Rhizobium sp. SSA_523: one gene and its partners. The protein of the gene in region 1 interacts with the protein of each later gene in a pairwise test. Links are inferred from orthologs where the notes say so. Each region holds a gene or a part of one and is shown on either strand. Other genes may lie near its edges.

Evidence for each region.
Region 2: the proteins of QTJ18_RS20520 (region 1) and QTJ18_RS12560 interact in binary tests that used the Escherichia coli proteins (3 or more experiments, as listed by UniProt). The link is inferred for Rhizobium sp. SSA_523 from one-to-one orthologs.
Region 3: the proteins of QTJ18_RS20520 (region 1) and QTJ18_RS23555 interact in binary tests that used the Escherichia coli proteins (3 or more experiments, as listed by UniProt). The link is inferred for Rhizobium sp. SSA_523 from one-to-one orthologs.

Annotation. Positions count from the first base shown.
Region 1 is NZ_CP129382.1:2,549,021-2,555,445, reverse strand. What follows is about bases 1,331-4,206. They hold QTJ18_RS20520 (P-II family nitrogen regulator), read left to right. Parts: upstream 1,331-2,531; coding sequence 2,532-2,882; downstream 2,883-4,206. Other genes in these bases: QTJ18_RS20515 (ammonium transporter), read left to right, coding at 2,909-4,206; tesB (acyl-CoA thioesterase II), read left to right, coding at 1,439-2,323; QTJ18_RS20530 (ubiquinone biosynthesis hydroxylase), read right to left, coding at 1,331-1,352. Also shown: QTJ18_RS20535 (Trm112 family protein), read left to right, coding at 1-114; more of QTJ18_RS20530, read right to left, coding at 138-1,330; more of QTJ18_RS20515, read left to right, coding at 4,207-4,273; QTJ18_RS20510 (FtsK/SpoIIIE family DNA translocase), read left to right, coding at 4,531-6,425. UniProt on the Escherichia coli protein: Involved in the regulation of nitrogen metabolism. Regulates the activity of its targets by protein-protein interaction in response to the nitrogen status of the cell.
Region 2 is NZ_CP129382.1:860,842-867,389, reverse strand. What follows is about bases 1,798-4,796. They hold QTJ18_RS12560 (two-component system sensor histidine kinase NtrB), read right to left. Parts: upstream 3,872-4,796; coding sequence 2,723-3,871; downstream 1,798-2,722. Other genes in these bases: dusB (tRNA dihydrouridine synthase DusB), read right to left, coding at 3,868-4,796; ntrC (nitrogen regulation protein NR(I)), read right to left, coding at 1,798-2,726. Outside these bases: QTJ18_RS12570 (methyl-accepting chemotaxis protein), read left to right, coding at 1-1,199; more of ntrC, read right to left, coding at 1,275-1,797; more of dusB, read right to left, coding at 4,797-4,866; QTJ18_RS12550 (bifunctional 2-C-methyl-D-erythritol 4-phosphate cytidylyltransferase/2-C-methyl-D-erythritol 2,4-cyclodiphosphate synthase), read left to right, coding at 5,193-6,389; QTJ18_RS12545 (CinA family protein), read left to right, coding at 6,386-6,548.
Region 3 is NZ_CP129382.1:3,215,385-3,222,366, forward strand. What follows is about bases 932-4,364. They hold QTJ18_RS23555 ([protein-PII] uridylyltransferase), read left to right. Parts: upstream 932-1,326; coding sequence 1,327-4,164; downstream 4,165-4,364. Other genes in these bases: QTJ18_RS23550 (helix-turn-helix domain-containing protein), read left to right, coding at 932-1,065; murJ (murein biosynthesis integral membrane protein MurJ), read left to right, coding at 4,161-4,364. Outside these bases: more of QTJ18_RS23550, read left to right, coding at 43-931; more of murJ, read left to right, coding at 4,365-5,744; QTJ18_RS23565 (YcbK family protein), read right to left, coding at 5,735-6,154; QTJ18_RS23570 (peptide ABC transporter substrate-binding protein), read left to right, coding at 6,506-6,982.

The DNA of each region.
Region 1 (6,425 bases):
GTCCTCAACCGGGAAACCAATGAGCTGATCTCCGAAAGCGCCCGGCTGGCCTATCCCATCCGCGACGGCATTCCGATCATGCTGGAATCGGAAGCCCGCCGCATCGAGGACTGATCCACCAGGTGATGGAGCAGGCGTTAGATCGCCTGTCCCTGCAGCAGGCGCGGTGCGTCCTTGACCTTGGTGCCCGCCGCCTCGCCGATGAAGAAGGATTTCAGCTTTGGCAGACGTTCCACCACGCCGAGACCAATGTCGCGAGCAATGCGGATCGGCGTGATGTCGTTGGAGAACAGCCGATTGAGCACATCCGTGGTCACGCCCATGCGGAAAGTGTCGAACCGGCGCCAGGACTGATAGCGCTCCAGAATGTTGAGCGCGCCGATGTCCAGCCCAAGCCGGTCGGCCTCGACGATGGTTTCCGCAAGCGCGGCCACATCCTTGAAGCCGAGATTCAGTCCCTGGCCGGAAATCGGATGGATCCCGTGAGCCGCATCGCCCGCCAAAGCAAGCCGCGGCGCCACGAAAGCACGTGAAAGCGTGAGGCCCAGGGGGAAGGCCTTGCGCGAGCCGGTGACCGTCAGGGCGCCGAGCTTGTGGCCGAAGCGGCGCTGCAATTCTTCCTCGAAGATCAGATCGTCGGAGGCCACCAGCCGGTCGGCATCGTCGGTGCGCTCGGTCCAGACGAGCGAGGACCGATTGCCTTTCAGCGGCAGAATGGCAAAGGGGCCGGAGGGGAGGAAATGTTCTTCCGCACATCCCTCATGCGGACGCTCGTGTTCAACGGTCGTGACAATGCCGGATTGGTCATAATCCCACCGCACCGTCTTGATACCGGCCATGTCGCGCAGTTTCGAGCGAACGCCATCGCAGGCCACCACCAGCCGGCTTTCCACCGTTTCGCCATTCGAGAGCGTCAGGCTTGCTGCCGAGGGTCCGGCGGAAAACCCGGTTGCCGATGCGCCGTGGCGGATGGCAATGCCCAGCCTTTCGCAGGCGCCGCGCAGTGCGCGCACCATGGCAAGATTGGGAACCATGTGGGCGAAGGGCGTGCCCTCCTCGACATCGCCTTCGAATGTCAGAAAGACCGGCCGCACGGGGTCGGAGGTGCGGGAATCGGTGACGATCATGCGGGTGATGGGCTGAGCCTCCTCGGCAATCTCGCGCCACACGCCCATCACGTCCAGCATGCGGGTTGCGGCGGCAATGATGGCCGAGGCGCGCTCGTCCTTCTGCCAGACATGCTCGGGCGCGGCTTCGATGACCTCGATCCGCAGGTGAGGCGCTGCCTGTTTGACTGCGACGGCAACCGAAAGGCCGACATAGCCGCCGCCGACGATCAACATATCCAGCATTGCTTCTCTCCCGCCATACTTGAGAATGGTTTCGTGCACATATAGAGCATCGTATAGGCGCTTCCTACCATTGGAGTTTGTTTAAAATGCCGCAGTCGGATCAGGCTTCCCCCATGGTGCAGTTGATCCAGACGCTCGATCTGGAGCGGTTGGAGGAAAACCTGTTTCGCGGCACCAGCCCGCAGATCGGCTGGCAGCGCGTGTTCGGCGGGCAGGTGATTGCCCAGGCGCTGATGGCCGCCCAGCGCACCGCTGCCGAGGACCGCAACGTTCATTCCCTGCACGGCTATTTCCTGCTGCCGGGCGATCCGTCCGTGCCGATCATCTATCAGGTGGAGCGGCTGCGCGATGGCACGAGCTTTACCACGCGCCGGGTCACCGCCGTCCAGCACGGGCGGGCGATCTTTGCCATGTCTGCCTCCTTCCAGGTCGAGGAAGAGGGATATGATCATCAAAGCGCCCTTCCGGAGGTGAAGCAGCCGGAGGAGTTGATGTCGGAGGGGCAGTTCCAGGAGATGTTCCTGGCGCATGCGCCGGACATGGTGAAACGCTATTGGGGCCAGAAGCGGCCGGTCGAAATGCGGCCGATCAGTCTTGTCCATTATCTCTCCGACGAGAAGCTGAAGCCGGAGCAGCATATCTGGGTGCGGACCACCGGGGAGGTGCCGGCCGACCGGCATTATCAGGCCGCCGTGCTGGCCTATCTTTCCGACATGACGCTTCTCGATACCTCGCTCTATCCGCATGGGCGTACCATTTTCGATCCGCGCGTCCAGGCGGCCAGCATTGATCACGCCATGTGGTTCCATCGACCCTGCGCGCTGGATGACTGGCTTCTCTACAAGCAGGACAGCCCCAGCGCATCCGGCGCCCGCGGCATGACTCGCGGCTCGCTCTACACCCGCTCCGGCGCGCTTGTTGCCTCGGTCGCCCAGGAGGGATTGATTCGCAAACGGGCAAAAGGCGAATAATTCATCAATCGCCAAAAAATGCACAATAAATGGGCGCCTATTTGGCGCCCATTTGCGTTGTTCTGCATTAAGATGCGGAAAGCGTTTACAATTCAATCACTTAATTTGTGGCGAGAATCTGGCACGGCCCTTGAATGTAGAGGTTCAGTCGCTGCTCACCGATCAGTCAGCGGCCAGGAGAACCGGCTCCGCGCCGAGGCAACAAAGGATGGGAAACCAGATGAAAATCGTAATGGCCATAATCAAGCCATTCAAGCTCGACGAGGTGCGCGAAGCCCTCACGACTGTCGGCATCCAGGGGCTGACCGTCACGGAAGTCAAGGGATACGGGCGTCAGAAGGGGCATACCGAAATCTATCGCGGCACCGAATATGCCGTCAGCTTCCTGCCTAAACTGAAGATCGAGATCGCTGTTGCGTCCGACATGGTCGAGAAGGCCGTGGATGCCATCGCGTCGGCGGCCAAGACGGGCCAGATCGGCGACGGCAAGATCTTTGTCTATTCGATCGAGCAGGCCGTGCGCATCCGTACCGGCGAAATCAATACCGAAGCGCTCTAAGCACGGCTCATCAGGGGAGTTCTCGCATGTCATTTTCCAAACTCACGTCCATGGCTGGACGTCTGGCCGCCGGATCGGCAGCCCTTCTGGCGCCTGCCATCGCATTTGCCCAGGAAGCAGCGCCGGCCGCTGCCGCTGCTGCTGCTGCGGCACCTGTTCCCGATAAAGCAGATACGGCCTTCATGTTCCTCGCCACCCTGCTGGTGCTGTTCATGGCCGTTCCCGGCCTCGGCCTGTTCTATGGCGGCCTTGTTCGCGCCAAGAACATGCTGTCCGTCCTGATGCAGTGCACGGTCATTGCCTGCGCCGTCATGATCATCTGGGTTCTCTATGGCTATTCCTTTGCCTTCGGTGGCTCGACCAACCCCTTCTTCGGCGGCACCGCCAAGATGTTCCTCTCCGGCGTGACCATCGAATCGACCGCCGCCACCTTCTCGGAAGGCGTCGTCATTCCGGAATACATCTTCATGCTGTTCCAGATGACATTTGCAGCGCTGACACCTGCCCTGATCCTCGGCGCCTTTGCCGAGCGCATCAAGTTCTCGGCAGCAGTCCTGTTCTGCATCCTGTGGGTCACCATCGTCTATTTCCCGGTCGCCCACATGGTCTGGGATGCCAATGGCTATCTCTTCGGCCTCGGCGCACTTGATTTCGCGGGCGGAACCGTCGTTCACATCAATGCCGGCGTGGCGGGCCTGATCGGTGCCCTGATGGTCGGCAAGCGGACCGGCTTCGGCAAGGACATGATGGCGCCGCACTCGATGACGCTCACTTATGTCGGCGCCGCCATGCTGTGGTTCGGCTGGTTCGGCTTCAATGCCGGCTCCAACCTGGAAGCCTCCGGCGGTGCCATGCTGGCAACCGTCAACACCTTCGTCGCCACGGCCGCGGCAACCCTGTCGTGGTGCGTTGTCGAAGCCTTCACGCGCGGCAAGTCCTCCATGCTGGGCGCGGCTTCGGGCATGATTGCCGGCCTCGTCGCCGTGACCCCGGCAGCCGGCATTGCCGGTCCGATGGGCGCCATCGTGCTCGGCCTGCTGGTCTCGCCGCTGTGCTACTTCTTCGTCTCCGTCGTAAAGAACAAGTTCGGCTATGACGATACGGCCGACGTCTTCGGCGTGCACGGCATTGGCGGCATGTTCGGCGCCATTGGCACCGGCATCTTCGCCTCCTCGTCGCTCGGCGGCATCGGCTATGCCGATGGCGTCACGATGGGCAGCCAGATCATGGTGCAGATCCAGGCCGTCGTCGTCACCATCCTGTGGACGGGCATCGGTTCGGCCGTGCTCTACAAGGTGGTGGACCTGATCGTCGGCCTGCGCGTTCCGGTCGAAGCCGAGCGCGAAGGTCTCGATCTGGCCTCGCATGGCGAAGCCGCCTACCACTCTTAAGACGATCGCGATCCGAGCGGCTGCCGCTGCCCGGATCCGTCCGTAACGGTAAACCCCTCGATGACATGCGAAATGGCCCGGCTCCTGCCGGGCCATTTCGCGTTGAAGGTCAAGCGCTTTCCGCTCTTCAGCGAAGGAATGCGGCGTGGTTAATGGCGCGTTAACTTCGTTTCGTTAGGTTTCGAGCCTATTGGTGCCGGCATTCCGCCTTTTGCCTGCATCCTCAGGATCAACGAACAGGGTCGGGCTGAAACAGAATGGGTAGAAGCACTTCGGCAGCGATGGCGCAGCACTCCACCCGCCATGCATTGATGGCGTTCGCCATCCGGCAGATGATGGCGATCTCGGGCTTTGCCTTGTTTCTCGCTCTCGCTCTGGCTGTCGCAGCGCTGGCGACCTGGAATGTCCAGGATCCGAGCTTCTCCTACGCGACGAACAACGAACCGACCAATCTCCTCGGCGCGCCCGGCGCGGCCTTTGCCGATCTGATGATGCAGTTCTTCGGCCTTGCCAGCATTCCGACCCTTCTCCCGGTTCTCGCCTGGTCGCTGGCATTGATCGTCGGCCGGCGCGTGAGCCGTCTTCCGGCGCGCCTGTCCACCTGGCTGCTCGGATCCGTTCTGGCCTCTGCAACGCTCGGCTGCATTCCCGCCCCCCTGACCTGGCCGATCCCCAATGGAATCGGCGGCGTGATCGGCGATATGATCCTGCGCTTTCCCGGCCTCTTCATCGGCAGCTATCCGACCGGCTTCGCCGCCGTGCTGATCGGCACGGTCTTTGCCGTGCCCGCTTTGGGCTTCCTTCTCTTTGCCGCCGGGCTGCTCAGCAATGAGGAGCTGGACGAGGAGGTCGACGATGAGGACGAGACGCCCGTTCCGAACCAGAACAAGGCCAAGCGCGCGCAGCCGGTGGAGGAAGAAGAGGACGACGAGGAGGGTGGCTTTGCCGGACTCCTGGCGCTCGGGGCCATGGCCCATTACTGGTACATAACCCAGGCCCGCATGCGCCGCCTGCTGCGCCTGAAGCCGAAAAGCACGGGCCGCGACGATCACGACGAACCCTATGATTTCAACGAGGACGAATTCGGCACGCTGAACGAGCCGACCCGCGCCAAGCAGCGGCCCGGATCGCGGCTGGAGCCCTCGCTCGAAAGCCCCATGTCGGACCTGATGGCCGCGCGTCGCAGGCTGTCGCCGCCGCCGCTCAGCCTCGACGACCAGGAGGACGACGCCTTGGAGGTTGCGCCCGCCCGCGCGCCTTTGCCGAGCGGCCTTCTCTCGGATGACGAGCCGCCCTTCGATGCCTCGCCCCGCGGCCCGCGCAGCGCCCGCATTGCCGCCCCGGCGCCTTCGCCCAAGCCGGGTGCCCGTGTGGCGCGCGAGGCGCAGAGCTCCTTCATCGAAAGCGAGGGCTTCGAACTTCCTTCGGTGCATCTTCTTGCCGAGCCACGGCATGTGGCCCGCGATGCCACACTGTCGGCCGATGCGCTGGAACAGAATGCCCGGATGCTGGAAGGTGTGCTGGAAGATTTCGGCGTGCGCGGCGAAATTATCCATGTCCGGCCCGGTCCGGTCGTCACGCTCTATGAGCTGGAGCCGGCACCCGGCATCAAGTCGTCCCGCGTGATCGGGCTTGCCGATGATATTGCCCGCTCCATGAGCGCGATTGCGGCGCGCGTCGCCGTCGTTCCCGGCCGCAATGCCATCGGTATCGAACTGCCGAACCAGACGCGCGAGACGGTCTTCCTGCGCGAACTGATCGCCAGCCGCGATTTCGAGGGCACCAAGACCAAGCTGGCAATGGCGCTTGGCAAGACCATCGGCGGCGAGGCAGTCATTGCCGACCTGGCCAAGATGCCGCATCTTCTCGTTGCCGGCACCACCGGATCCGGTAAATCGGTGGCCATCAACACGATGATCCTGTCGCTGCTCTACCGCCTCTCGCCGGAGCAATGCCGCTTGATCATGATCGATCCGAAGATGCTGGAACTTTCGGTCTATGACGGCATTCCCCATCTCCTGTCACCGGTCGTCACCGATCCGAAAAAAGCGGTCGTGGCGCTGAAATGGACCGTGCGCGAGATGGAGGAACGCTACAAGAAGATGTCGAAGATCGGCGTTCGCAATATTGACGGGTTCAATAGCCGGGTCGA
Region 2 (6,548 bases), 1.7 Mb from region 1 along the record:
GGATCTTCATTGCCGATGAATTCGAACGCATCGGAAAAGGCGGCCGGAAGGTCTATATCCAGGCCTCCTACAATCCGATCTTCGACATGAATGGCAAGGTCTTCAAGGTGGTGAAATTTGCCACCGATGTGAGCGAGCGGGTGACCAATGTCCGCCAGCTTGCCGAGGCCCTGCAGGCCATGTCGGATGGCGATCTGACGCAGGAATTGGCAAAGCCGTTCCTGCCTGCGCTCGATCAATTGCGCCAGGATTACAATGCCACTGCGGCCAAGCTCCGCGGTACGCTGGAGACGATCCTGGAAAATGCCGGCGCCATCGCGGCTGCCTCGCAGGAAATCCAGACGGCCTCCAACGATCTCGCCCGCCGAACGGAACAGCAGGCCGCTTCGGTGGAGGAAACCGCCGCCGCGCTCGAGGAGATCACCACGACCGGTGCCGATTCCAGCAACCGGGCGCAGGAAGCAGGTCGCCTCGTGCGCCGCACAAAGGAAAACGCGGAATATTCGGGTCAGGTCGTGCGCCAAACCGTGGACGCCATGGGGCGGATCGAGCAATCGGCAGGCGAGATCGGCAATATTATCGGCGTGATCGATGAAATTGCCTTTCAGACCAATCTTCTGGCGCTGAATGCCGGTGTCGAGGCCGCACGCGCCGGCGAGGCTGGCAAGGGCTTTGCCGTCGTGGCGCAGGAGGTGCGCGAACTCGCCCAGCGATCGGCCAAGGCAGCCAAGGAGATCAAGGCACTGATCTCGGCCTCCAATGACCATGTGAAGAACGGTGTGACACTGGTGGGCGATACGGGCAAGGTGCTGCAGGAAATCGTTGCCCAGGTGCTGCAGGTCGACAGCAATGTCGGTGCGATTGTCGAAGGCGCCCGCGAGCAGGCAACCGGCCTGAAGGAAATCAATATCGCCGTCAACACGATGGACCAGGGCACGCAGCAGAATGCGGCCATGGTGGAGCAAACCTCCGCCGCCGCCCATAGCCTGGCGCGCGAGGCCGAGCGCCTGTTCGAATTGATCGGTCAGTTCGATATCGGCCATGGCAGCGCCTCGGCCGGACGGACGGGCGGTGCTGCAGCGGGGTCGCGGCGCCCTGCGCCCAGATCCTCAGCGCCTGCGGCAAGCTACGGCTCCAGACTGCCGCTTTCAACGCGCGGCAACGCGGCACTCAAGACCGAGAACTGGGAGGACTTCTAGGGCCTTTAGCGTCGGGCGAATAACCGGAAACGGCCCGCCGCTACGGAGTCTTTTCTCGACGCACCGCGTGCGGGACTAAGTCGTTCTCGAGCTGCGATAGACCGAGACACCGAGTTCCCTGATCTTCTTGCGCAGCGTGTTGCGATTCAATCCCAGAAGATCAGCAGCCTTGATCTGATTGCCGCGGGTGGCCGTCAGGGCCGCCAGGATCAGCGGGTATTCCATTTCCGTCAGCACGCGATCGTAAAGGCCGGGCGGCGGCAGATTGTCGCCGAAGCTGGCGAAATAGGAGCGCATATTCTCCTCGACCGCCTGAGCAATGGTGAGATTGCCCTGCCGGGCGCCCATCTTGTCGATCGGGCTGTCGGGCACATCCGAACGCAGCTCCTGATCCATGATCTCGCGCGTGATGACGTCCTGCGGATAGAGCGCCATCAGGCGGCGGACGAGGTTTTCCAGTTCGCGAACATTGCCCGGCCAGGCATAGGCCTTCATGATCTCCAGCGCCTCATTATCGAAGCGCTTGGTTTCGAGCCCCTCCTTCTCGCCCTGCTGCATGAAGTGCCGGACAAGATCGGGAATATCCTCGGCCCGGTCCCGCAGGGGCGGCAAGCGCAGCGGCACGACGTTCAGCCGGTAATAGAGATCCTCGCGAAACAGGCCCTGATTGATCAGCTGCTTCAGATCCTTGTTGGTCGCTGCGACAATCCGGACATCGGTGCGGATCGGCGTCCGACCGCCAACCGTCGTATACTCGCCCTGCTGCAGAACCCTGAGGAGCCGGGTCTGCGCATCCATCGGCATGTCGCCGATTTCGTCGAGAAACAAGGTGCCGCCTTCGGCCTGCTCGAAACGGCCGGTAGAACGGTTCTGCGCGCCGGTAAAGGCACCCTTCTCATGGCCGAACAATTCCGACTCGATCAGATCTCGCGGAATGGCAGCCATATTGATGGCCACGAAAGGACCGTTGCGGCGCTTGCCGTAATCATGCAGCGCGCGCGCCACCAGCTCCTTGCCCGTTCCCGATTCGCCGGTGATCATCAGCGTCAGATCCGTCTGCATCAGCCGGGCCAGAACGCGGTAGATCTCCTGCATGGCCGCAGACCGGCCCACCAGCGGCATCCCGTCCTGCGAATCATCGTCCAGTTTCGCCGGCTTGCGCTTGGGTTCGGCAAGCGCCCGTCCGATGATGGCGATCAGCTCCGTCAGGTCGAAGGGTTTGGGAAGATAGTCATAGGCGCCCTTTTCCGAGGCCTTGATCGCCGTCATGAACGTGTTCTGCGCGCTCATGACCAGGACCGGCAGCTCCGGCCGCGCCTTCTTGATCCGCGGCAGAAGGTCGAAGGCGTTTTCATCCGGCATCACGACATCCGTCACCACCAGATCGCCGTCCCCCGCCGAAATCCAGCGCCACAGCGTCGCCGCGTTCGAGGTGATACGGACATCATAGCCGGCACGGGTGAGCGCCTGGTTCAAGACGGTGCGGATGGCCGCATCATCGTCGGCGACAAGGATCGTAGCGGTCATTTCAGGCTTCCTGTCGTAGTCATGGAACGGCTATCTTCGCTCGAACCGCCATCCTTGTGCATCGGCATGAGGACGCGGAAGACGGTGCGGCGGGCCTGGCTGTCGCATTCGATGATGCCGCCATGTCCGCCGATGATCTTGGCCACGAGCGCCAGACCAAGGCCTGAGCCATTGGTCTTGGTGGTGATGAAGGGGTCGAAGAGATGCGGCAGCAGATCGGGCGGAACGCCCGGCCCGTTATCGATCACGCAGAACTCCAGCGGCAGGGAGATCTTTTCGCGGGTGCCGGCGACGGAGAGCCTGATGCCCGGACGATAGGCCGTGGTGAGGAGGATCTCGCCATCCGGCTGGCCGCCGATCGCTTCCGCGGCATTCTTGATGAGATTGAGGAAGACCTGCACAAGCTGGTCGCGATTGGCATAGACGGGCGGCAGAGACGGATCGTAATTTTCGACGATCTTGATGTCGCGCGCAAAGCCGGCCTTGGCCACGGCCTTCACATGATCCAGGATCGCGTGAATGTTCAAGGGTGCGCGATCCACCGGACGCTCATCGGAAAAGACCTCCATACGGTCGACGAGCGAGACGATCCGATCCGTCTCGTCGCAGATGAGCCGCGTCAGAGAGCGATCTTCATCGGCAACGGAGGTCTCCAGAAGCTGCGCCGCGCCGCGAATGCCCGATAGCGGGTTCTTGATCTCATGCGCCAGCATGGAGGCAAGCCCGGTCACGGAGCGTGCCGCGGCCCGGTGCGTCAGCTGACGGTCGATCTTGTCGGCCATGCTGCGTTCCTGAAAGACCACCACCACAGAGCCCGGCTCGCTGACGACCGGCGCGACGTACAGATCCACCAGCTTGTCCTGCCCGAGGCGCGGCGATGAGAGATCGACGCGATATTCGTTGACGGGGGCCTTGCGCTCGCGCACCTGATCGATCAGCGCCAGAAGCGGGCTGCCGAAGGGAATGAAGGTGGAGATCTTGTTGCGCGCCAGATGCGTGGTGCTGGCGCCGAAAAAGGCTTCCGCCTCCCAATTGGCAAACGCGATCCGCCCCTCTTCATTGACGAGAATGACGGGATTCTGGACGGAATTCAGGACCGCCATGGCCAGCGCATTGCCGCCCTGATCACCCTCAGTTGCACTCATGCGGCCTCCCTGGACGCTTGTCCGGCATTTCCTGCAATTTCCTGCTGAAGCACCTGCAAGACCCTGTCAGGATCTCGTTGCGTCATGACAGCCGCCTTGACGGCGGGGGCCAGATCAGCGGCATTCCGATCGAGATACCAGCCGACATGTTTGCGGGCGTGGCGCAGCCCGGCCTCGCGGCCGTAGAATTGCAGCATCATCTCATAATGTTCGCAGGCAATATCGGCGCGCTCCTGCGCTCCCGGCTCCGGCGCGCCGGCCAGCACGCCGCAATGCCAGGGGCGTCCCTGTGCGCCGCGGCCGACCATCACGGCATCGGCTCCGGACCGGCGCAAGATCTCGGCTGCATCCTCGACGGTCTCGACGTCGCCATTGGCGATGAGCGGGATGCGGATGGCGTCCCTCACCTGGCGAATCGCGTCCCAATCGGCGCGGCCCTCGTAGAATTGCATGCGCGTGCGGCCATGCACGGTGATCAGGCTCACGCCGGCGCTTTCGGCGCGCGCGGCAATGTGCGGCGCGTTGATCGACTGCTCGTCCCAGCCGAGCCGCATCTTCACGGTGACGGGCACGCTGACCGCTCCCACAACCGCCTCGATCAGCGACAGGGCGTGATCGGGATCCCGCATCAGGGCCGAGCCGGAATAGCCGCCCGTCACTTTCTTGGCGGGACATCCCATGTTGATGTCGATGATATCGGCGCCATTGGCTTCGCAGATCCGCGCCGCCTCCGCCATGTAATGCGCCTCCCGGCCCGCAAGCTGCACCATATGCGGCGAGATACCGGTGCCTTTCAGCCTTTCCCAGGACTCGCCCTTATTATGCGCCAGCTCGCGGCTTGCCACCATTTCCGTCACCACCAGGCCTGCGCCGTAGCGCCAGGCGAGCTGCCGGAACGGCAGGTCGGTGACGCCTGACATGGGCGCAAGCACGAGCCGGTTCCGGATGGGAACCGTCGCGAGAGCAAAGGGGGATGCAAGATCGGCAGGACTCAATTGATGATCTTTCGGGCAGGCGGTATTTCTGCCCTATTTTTATTCACTGTTTCCGCATTTGCCAAGAGCTAATCCCTCGGACAGGATTTTGTCGCGGCGCTTCTGGAAATGATGCTTTTCTGTCTATAGGGATCTCATGTCAATTGCACGGGACATCCGGCCGCAGGGGGATGGATCGCAGCTCTTTCAACCAGATCCGCCAAAGCCGACCAAGGGCCCCGCCCTGTATGTCGTGATCCTTTCATGGCTTGGCCCTGCATGGCCAGGACCTATATGGCGTGGAAATGGTGGACCGGACAGGAAGACGGGGAAACAAGCGGACGGACATGATCATCGGAACAGTCATCGTTGCCGCCGGACGCGGCGAACGCGCGGGGAGCCCCGAAGAAGGGCCGAAACAATATCGGCCGATCGGCGGCGAGCCGGTGATCCGCCGCACCTTGCGCGAGGTTTTGAACTGGCCGCGGCGGGGGCCGGTCGTGGCCGTCATCCATCCCGATGACGAGAGCCTGTTTGCCAGCGCCTGTGCCGGACTGAGCGGTGCTTCCGATCTGCACATCACCCATGGCGGCAGTACCCGCCAGCAGTCCGTTCTGTCCGGCCTCAGGCGGCTGCGCGACAGCGAGGCCACGCATGTGCTGATCCATGACGCCGCCCGCCCCTTTCTCGACCACGCCCTTCTCGACCGCGTCGCCGGCGCCTGGGAGGCGGGTCTTGCCGCCGTCATTCCGGCTCTGCCGGTGACGGATACGCTCAAGCGTGCGACGCCTGCGGCAATGATCGAGGACACGGTGCCCCGCAACGGGCTCTGGGCCGCCCAGACCCCGCAAGGCTTCGTGCTGGCGGACATTCTGTCGGCCCACGAGGCCGCCTTCCGATCCGGCCGAAGCGATTTCACCGATGATGCCTCGATCGCCGAATGGGCGGGAATGCCGGTGCATCTGGTGGAAGGCTCCGCCGATAATGTGAAACTGACCCTGAAGCGAGATATTGCCATGGCCGATGAGAAACTGTCCCGCCAGCCACTGATCCCCGACGTGCGGACCGGCAACGGCTATGACGTGCATCAACTCGTGCCGGGCGACGGCGTGACCCTGTGCGGGGTCTTCCTTGCCCACGACCAGGCGCTGAGGGGCCATTCGGATGCCGATGTCGCACTGCATGCCCTGACGGATGCTCTGCTTGCCACCTGTGGCGCTGGCGATATCGGCGATCATTTCCCGCCCTCCGATCCGCAGTGGAAGGGCGCGCCGTCGCGCATCTTCCTCGCCCATGCCGCCAAGATCGTCCGGCAAAATGGCGGGATCATCACCAATGCGGATGTGTCGATCATCGCAGAGGCGCCGAAGATCGGGCCGCACCGCCAGGCCATGCGGCAGAACCTTTCCGACATTCTGGAGATTTCCATCGATCGTTGCTCGATCAAGGCGACCACCAATGAGACGATCGGCTTTGTCGGACGGCGTGAAGGCATTGCCGCCATCGCCACGGCGACGGTCGTTTACGGAGCGATCACCCCATGAGCGATCCAAACAGCGAAAACCTGCACCTTGCTCGTCAGGTGATCGAGACCTATTGCCAGAAGGGCTGGATGGTCACCGCCGCCGAATCCTGCACGGGCGGGCTGATTTCGGCCGTGCTCACGGAGGTGGCGGGCTCATCCGCCGTCGTCGATCGCGGCT
Region 3 (6,982 bases), 670 kb from region 1 along the record:
ACAGGCGGTCTCAAATCCTGTCTCTGGTCCTAAGGCGCCGCATTGCTCTCCGTTCCCCTGCCGTTCATAGCCGGCCTTGTCATCGCAGCGATCCTCTTCCGCAGCCTGAACGGCGTCGATGTGCCGGGGTCGCGCCGTTACCTGAATGCGTTTCTGTGCCTTTATGCCGTGCAGGGCATGATCATTGGCCTGCGCTTCGGCTATGACGTTCGGCCTCTGAGCCTGGTGCAGCCGGTCACGGCAGCCATCATGCCGCCGTTGGCCTATCTGACCTTCCGGGCCATGTCGTCGGCGCCGGTGGCAAGGCCATGGCCGCATGCGCTGCCGCCGCTTCTCCTGGCGCTCGGCGTGGCGTTTGCGCCCTTCGTGGTCGATGCGCTGCTGCTGCTGATCTTTCTTGGCTATGCCGGGGCGATCTGGCAGCTGACCCGGCGGGAGGATATGACCGAGGCCGCCTTGCAGAAGACTTCGGTCACCGTGCGGGCGGCACGGGTGACGGCGCTGCTTCTGGCCTTTTTCGCCCTGACGGATGCGCTTCTCGCGAGCTTCACCTTTGTCTATGGCAATGCCTATGTGCCGATGGCGGTGACGGGCATGAATATCGGCGCGATCGTCATTGTCAGCCTCTATTACTGGTGGCCCGAGCGCGCGATGGAGGAAAAAGCCGCAGCGCCTGCTGCCGCAGCGCCTCTGTCTGACGATGATGCGGCCGCGCTTGCCAGGATCAGCGCCGCGCTTGAGGCCGATGCCTTGTTTGCGCAGGAGAATTTGAGCCTTGCGCGGCTGGCGCGAAAGGCCGGAATGCCGGCGCGCGATGTCTCGGCGCTCATCAATCGCGCCACCGGTCTCAATGTCTCGCAATATGTGAACAATCGTCGCATTGGCGAAGCCTGCCGCCTGCTGCAGGATACGGACAAGCCGCTGATGACGGTGATGTTCGACAGCGGCTTCTCGACCAAATCCAACTTCAACCGCGAATTTCGCCGTGTCACCGGGCAAAGCCCGTCGCAATGGCGTTCAGCCATGCAGGGGGCACGCAAAGTGGAAACTCCACGGCGGGCATGAGATCCGCATGCGGCGCATCGCGTGGGGCAGGGGTGTAACGGTTTGGGCATCAAGGGGTATTCGGGGACGTAAAGAGCGCATAACGGCTCGGAAACCAATGGCAGCGATAGTTGATGTGCAAGGCGGGTGCGGCCTCCCCTCGTGAACGCCTTGGAAAGGGATTGGACCGACGGTGCCCTCAAGAGGCATAAGGTTCGAACAACCGTGCAAGTGCAGCGGAAAACCGCTATAGCGACGGCACGGGTGCAGCGGCAGGACGACATGGCACGACAAGAAATCGATTATTCCGAACTTCTGGATGTGGACCGGCTGCATCTGGATTGCGAGGCGCTTCTTCAGGGCTCACCCAAGCTCCTCGATGCGCGCACCGCCCTGCTGCCGGTCCTGCGCCGCGCGAGCCAGGAAGGGCGCGACAAGGCAAGGCAGCGACTGGCGACCGATGGCAGCGGCCTGAACTGCGCCGAGCGAATTTCCTGGGTCCAGGATCAGCTGATCTCCACCATTTATGGCGTGATTGCCCGGCATTTCTACAGTGCCGCCACCGAAAAAGTCTCGGTAACGGCTGTCGGCGGCTATGGCCGCGGCACCTTGGCGCCGGGTTCCGATATCGACCTTCTGTTCCTGCTGCCGGCGAAGAACAATGAGGAGATGCGCAAGGCCGTCGAATTTCTCCTCTATGTCCTGTGGGATCTCGGTTTCAAGGTCGGACATGCCACCCGAACGGTCGACGAATGCATTGCCTTGTCCAAACAGGACATGACCATTCGCACCGCAATTCTCGAAACGCGGCTCATCTGCGGCAATGCGAGCCTGGAAGACGAATTGCAGAGGCGGTTCGACGCGGAAATCGTCGGTCTTGGCGGCCAGGATTTCATCATGGCCAAGCTTGCCGAACGCGACCAGCGCCACCAGAAGGCCGGCGATACCCGCTATCTGGTGGAGCCGAATGTCAAGGAAGGCAAAGGCGGCCTGCGCGACATCCAGACTCTCTTCTGGATCGCCAAATATCATTATCGCGTGCGTGACGCCGCGCAACTGGTCAAGCTCGGCGTCCTGTCGCGCCAGGAATGGCGGCTGTTCCAGAAGGCGGAGGATTTTCTCTGGGCGGTCCGCTGCCAGATGCACTTCCTCACCGGCAAGGCGGAGGAGAGGCTGTCCTTCGACATCCAGCGGGAGATCGCCGAAAGCCTCGGCTATCACAACCGGCCCAACCTCTCCGCCGTCGAGCGGTTCATGAAGCACTATTTCCTCGTCACCAAGGATGTCGGCGATCTGACCCGCATCCTGTGTTCGGCACTGGAGGAAGAGCAGGCCAAGCCGGCGCCGGGCATTACCGGCGTGATCTCGAGGTTTCGACGCCGCGTGCGCAAAATCCCCGGAAGCTCGGACTTCGTCGAGGACCAGGGCCGGATCGCGCTTGCCGATCCGGACGTCTTCAAGCGCGACCCGGTCAGCATCATCCGGCTTTTTCACGTCGCGGACCTGCACGGCCTGGAATATCATCCCGATGCTCTGAAGGCCGTGACGCGCGGGCTCGCTCTGATCGATGACGCCCTGCGCGAAAGCGCCGAAGCCAACCGGCTTTTCCTCTCCATCCTGACGTCGCGGCTGGAGCCGGCGCTGACCTTGCGGCGGATGAACGAGGCCGGCGTGCTGGGCCGGTTCATTCCGGAATTCGGCAAGATCGTCGCCATGATGCAATTCAGCATGTACCATCATTACACGGTGGACGAGCATCTCATCCGGGCGGTCGATGCCCTGTCGGATATCGACAAGGGTCGTTTCGCCGATCAGCATCCGCTGGCCAACAAGCTGATGCCGCATATCGAGGAACGCGAGGCGCTGTATGTCGCGGTTCTGCTGCATGATATTGCCAAGGGCCGTCAGGAGGATCATTCCGTTGCCGGTGCCCGCGTGGCCCGCAAGCTGGGAACGCGGTTCGGCCTGAAGCCGAAGCAGGTCGATCTGGTGGCCTGGCTCATCGATCAGCATCTGCTGATGTCCATGGTGGCGCAGACGCGCGACCTGCACGACCGCAAGACGATCACCGATTTTGCCGACAAGGTTCAGTCCATGGATCGGCTGAAGATGCTGCTGATCCTGACCATCTGCGATATTCGCGCCGTCGGCCCGGGCGTCTGGAACGGCTGGAAAGGCCAATTGCTGCGCACGCTTTATTACGAGACCGAACTGCTTCTGTCCGGCGGCTTCTCGGAGGTTTCACGCAAGGAGCGCGCCAAGGCGGCCGAGGAAACGCTCGCGGCGGCCTTGTCCGACTGGAGCCAGAAGGAGCGCAAGCTCTATTCCAAGCTCCACTACCAGCCTTACCTTCTCTCGGTCGCACTGGAGGATCAGGTGCGCCATGCGCAGTTCATCCGCGAGGCCGATGGAGCAGGGCGGGCGCTGGCCACCATGGTGCGCACCGACAGCTTCCGCGCCATCACCGAAATCACGGTGCTTGCGCCGGATCATCCGCGCCTCCTGTCGATCATCGCGGGAGCCTGCGCTGCCGCCGGAGCCAATATCGCCGATGCGCAGATCTATACGACCACCGACGGACGGGCGCTCGACACCATTCTCATCAATCGCGAATTTGCCAATGACGAGGACGAACTGCGCCGGGCGGCCACCGTCTGCCGGATGATCGAGGACGTTCTTTCCGGCAAGAAGCGGCTGCCGGAGGTGATCGCCACCCGCGCCAAGAACAAGAAGCGCAACAAGACCTTCATCGTTCATCCCTCGGCGACGATTTCCAATACGCTGTCGAACAAGTTCACGGTGATCGAGATCGAGGGCCTGGACCGCACCGGTCTGCTTGCGGATATCACCCTTGTCCTGGCCGATCTGTCGCTGGACATTCATTCCGCCCGCATCACGACCTTCGGCGAGAAGGTGATCGATACTTTCTACGTTACCGATCTGGTTGGCCAGAAGGTCACCAACGAGAACCGGCAGGGCACGATCGTGCAGCGGCTGAAGACGGTGATTACAGAGCAGGAAGACGAATTGCGGCGCGGCATGCCCTCCGGCATCATCGCGCCCGATCCGGTCGCGGTGGCTGCGACCAACCGGCCGCGCAAGAGCCGGGCAGACGCATGAGCCTCGTCAAGAAATTCGCGACGGTTGGCGGCGCCACGCTCGGAAGCCGGATTTTCGGTTTTGCCCGCGAGACCCTGATGGCCGCGGCGCTGGGAACCGGCCCCATGGCCGATGTCTTCTACGCCGCCTTCCGGTTTCCGAACCTGTTCCGCCGCCTGTTTGCCGAAGGCGCCTTCAACGCTGCCTTCGTGCCGCTGTTTTCCAAGGAAATAGAGGCCAATGGCGTGGAGGGCGCCAAACGCTTCTCCGAAGAAGTCTTCGGCGTCCTGTTCACGGCATTGCTGGCGATCACCATCGTCATGCAGCTGTCCATGCCGCTATTGGTGCGCTTCATCATTGCCCCGGGCTTTGCCGAGGATCCGGAAAAGACATCGCTGACCATCCGCATGGCGATCGTGATGTTTCCCTATCTCATGTGCATGTCGCTGACCGCCATGATGAGCGGCATGCTGAATTCCCTGCATCATTTCTTCGCTGCCGCCATCGCGCCGATCTTCCTCAACCTCGTCATGATCAGCGTCCTCTTCTATACCTTGTGGAATGGCGCCGACCCGCTGACCACTGCCTGGTATCTATCCTGGAGCGTGCTGGTCGCCGGCGTCCTGCAACTGGCGGTCGTTTATTTCGGCGTGGTCAGGGCGGGCATCAGCATTCGATTCCGGCTGCCGAGAATGACGCCGAACGTCAAGCGTCTCCTCATTCTCGCAGTGCCGGCTGCCGTGACCGGCGGCATCACGCAGATCAACCAGATCATCGGCCAGGCGATCGCGTCTGGCAAGGAAGGCGCGATCGCCGCGCTGCAATATGCGGACCGGATCTACCAGCTGCCATTGGGCGTGGTCGGCGTGGCCGTCGGCGTGGTACTTCTGCCGGAGCTCGCCCGGGCGCTGAAGGGCGGTCACATGAAGGAGGCGGAGGGCATCCAGAACCGCTCGCTGGAATTCGTGCTCTTCCTCACGCTGCCGGCTGCCGGCGGCCTGTGGGTCCTGTCCGAGGCGATTATCCGCGTCCTGTACGAGAGGGGCGCCTTTTCGGCCGAGAATACCGCCGTCGTTGCCTCCATCCTCGCCATTTACGGGCTGGGCCTGCCGGGTTTCGTCATGATCAAGGCGCTTCAGCCGGGATTTTACGCGCGCGAAGACACCAGGACGCCCATGCGGTTCACCATCGTTTCGGTGGTCGTCAACTCGACACTGGCCATCACGCTGTTCCCGCTGATCGCCGAACGCGGGATCGCCACAGCCGAGGCCGCTGCCGGCTGGATCAACACGGTTCTCCTCTTCTCGACGCTGTTGTGGCGCGGCCACCTGAAATGGGAATGGGCGCTTGCCAGGCGCACGGCCCTGCTGCTCGTCTCGACCGGCGTGATGTGCGCGGCGCTGACCTATGCCCTCGGTCCCGCCGGCCCGTGGCTGACGCCGGAGACGGGGCTCCTGCATCAGGTGATGGCCTTGTTCGTCCTGATCGCCGTGGCCATGATCGTCTACTTCGCCACGGCCTTCCTGATCGGAGGTGCTGATCTTGGCATGATCCGCCGAAACCTGAAGCGCAAGCCGCGCACGCCGCCGCCTCAGCAATAGACCCAGCGGCGCTTCGGGCCGATATCGACATGGATAATGCCGTTGCAATAGCGGCCTATGCCGCCAATGCCCGGCGCGCTGGCGGCTGCCGCGACGATCTTGCGATCGGAAACGCCGGGCACCCGGATATCGGCCGCCAGGCAATGGCTGTGCTGCGAGGTTCCCGAGCGCGGACGATGGCCGGAGGTGACGACCGGTTTCTTGCCGGTCTTGGCCGCGATATGGGCCAGTATGGCTTCCAGTCTTTCGGGGAAGCAGCCGGTTTTGACGCTGACGCGCTGCACAGTATAGGCGGCGCTGTAATCATGCTTGAACAAAGTGCTCCGTCGCTTTTTCGAATTGGTTTCTGCCGCGACCGCAGAAGAGAGAGCAATCACGCTCGCAAGCGCGACGCAAAACAGTCTACGCATTGAGTGCTCCTTGAAACAGACCGTCCTTCAATGGACGGCCGGTGATGGCAGAGCATGTGGTTTCAGAAAGTGACCCGAATAAGGTCATTTTTGCTCAAACTGGAGATAAGTCGGCCGTTTATATTAAAGCACGTTAAGAAATTCTAACATTACGGGTGTTTCTTGACATTCTGCATCCGACGGTATTTGTCTTGCGCGTGAGCCTGCAAGCATGTGGAAACGGGGAGGAATGGCGTTGCCGCAAAAGTGATGGATTGCCGTCAAATTGCCTCGAACGCCTATTGTTTTCCGAGACGGTTTCGCATTTCTTGCGCGCCCAACCCAATAAGAACCGGGGAAAAGGAGAAACCTATGGGCTTCCTCAATCGGACTTTGGCATCCACAATGCTCGCCGGCGCACTCGTCTTCGGCGCGTCGAGCGCCTTTGCGGAGGCGGTGCTTCATCGCGGCAATAGCGGTGAACCGCAAACTCTGGACTATGCGCATATCTCGATCGACATCGAGGGCTTTGTCGTCAAGGACCTGTTCGAAGGCCTGACGGTCTATGACGCCGCGGGCAAGATCGTGCCGGGCTCGGCCGAAAGCTGGACCGTCTCGGATGATGGTACCGTCTACACCTTCAAGATCCGCGACAATGCCAAGTGGTCCGACGGGACCCCGGTCACGGCCGGTGATTTCGAATTCGCCATGCGCCGGGTCGAGGATCCGAAGACCGCCGCCGGCTATGCCAACATCCTCTACCCGATCAAGAATGCCGAGAAGGTCAACAAGGGCGAATTGCCGCTCGACCAGCTGGGCGTGAAGGCCGTGGATGACAAGACCTTCCAG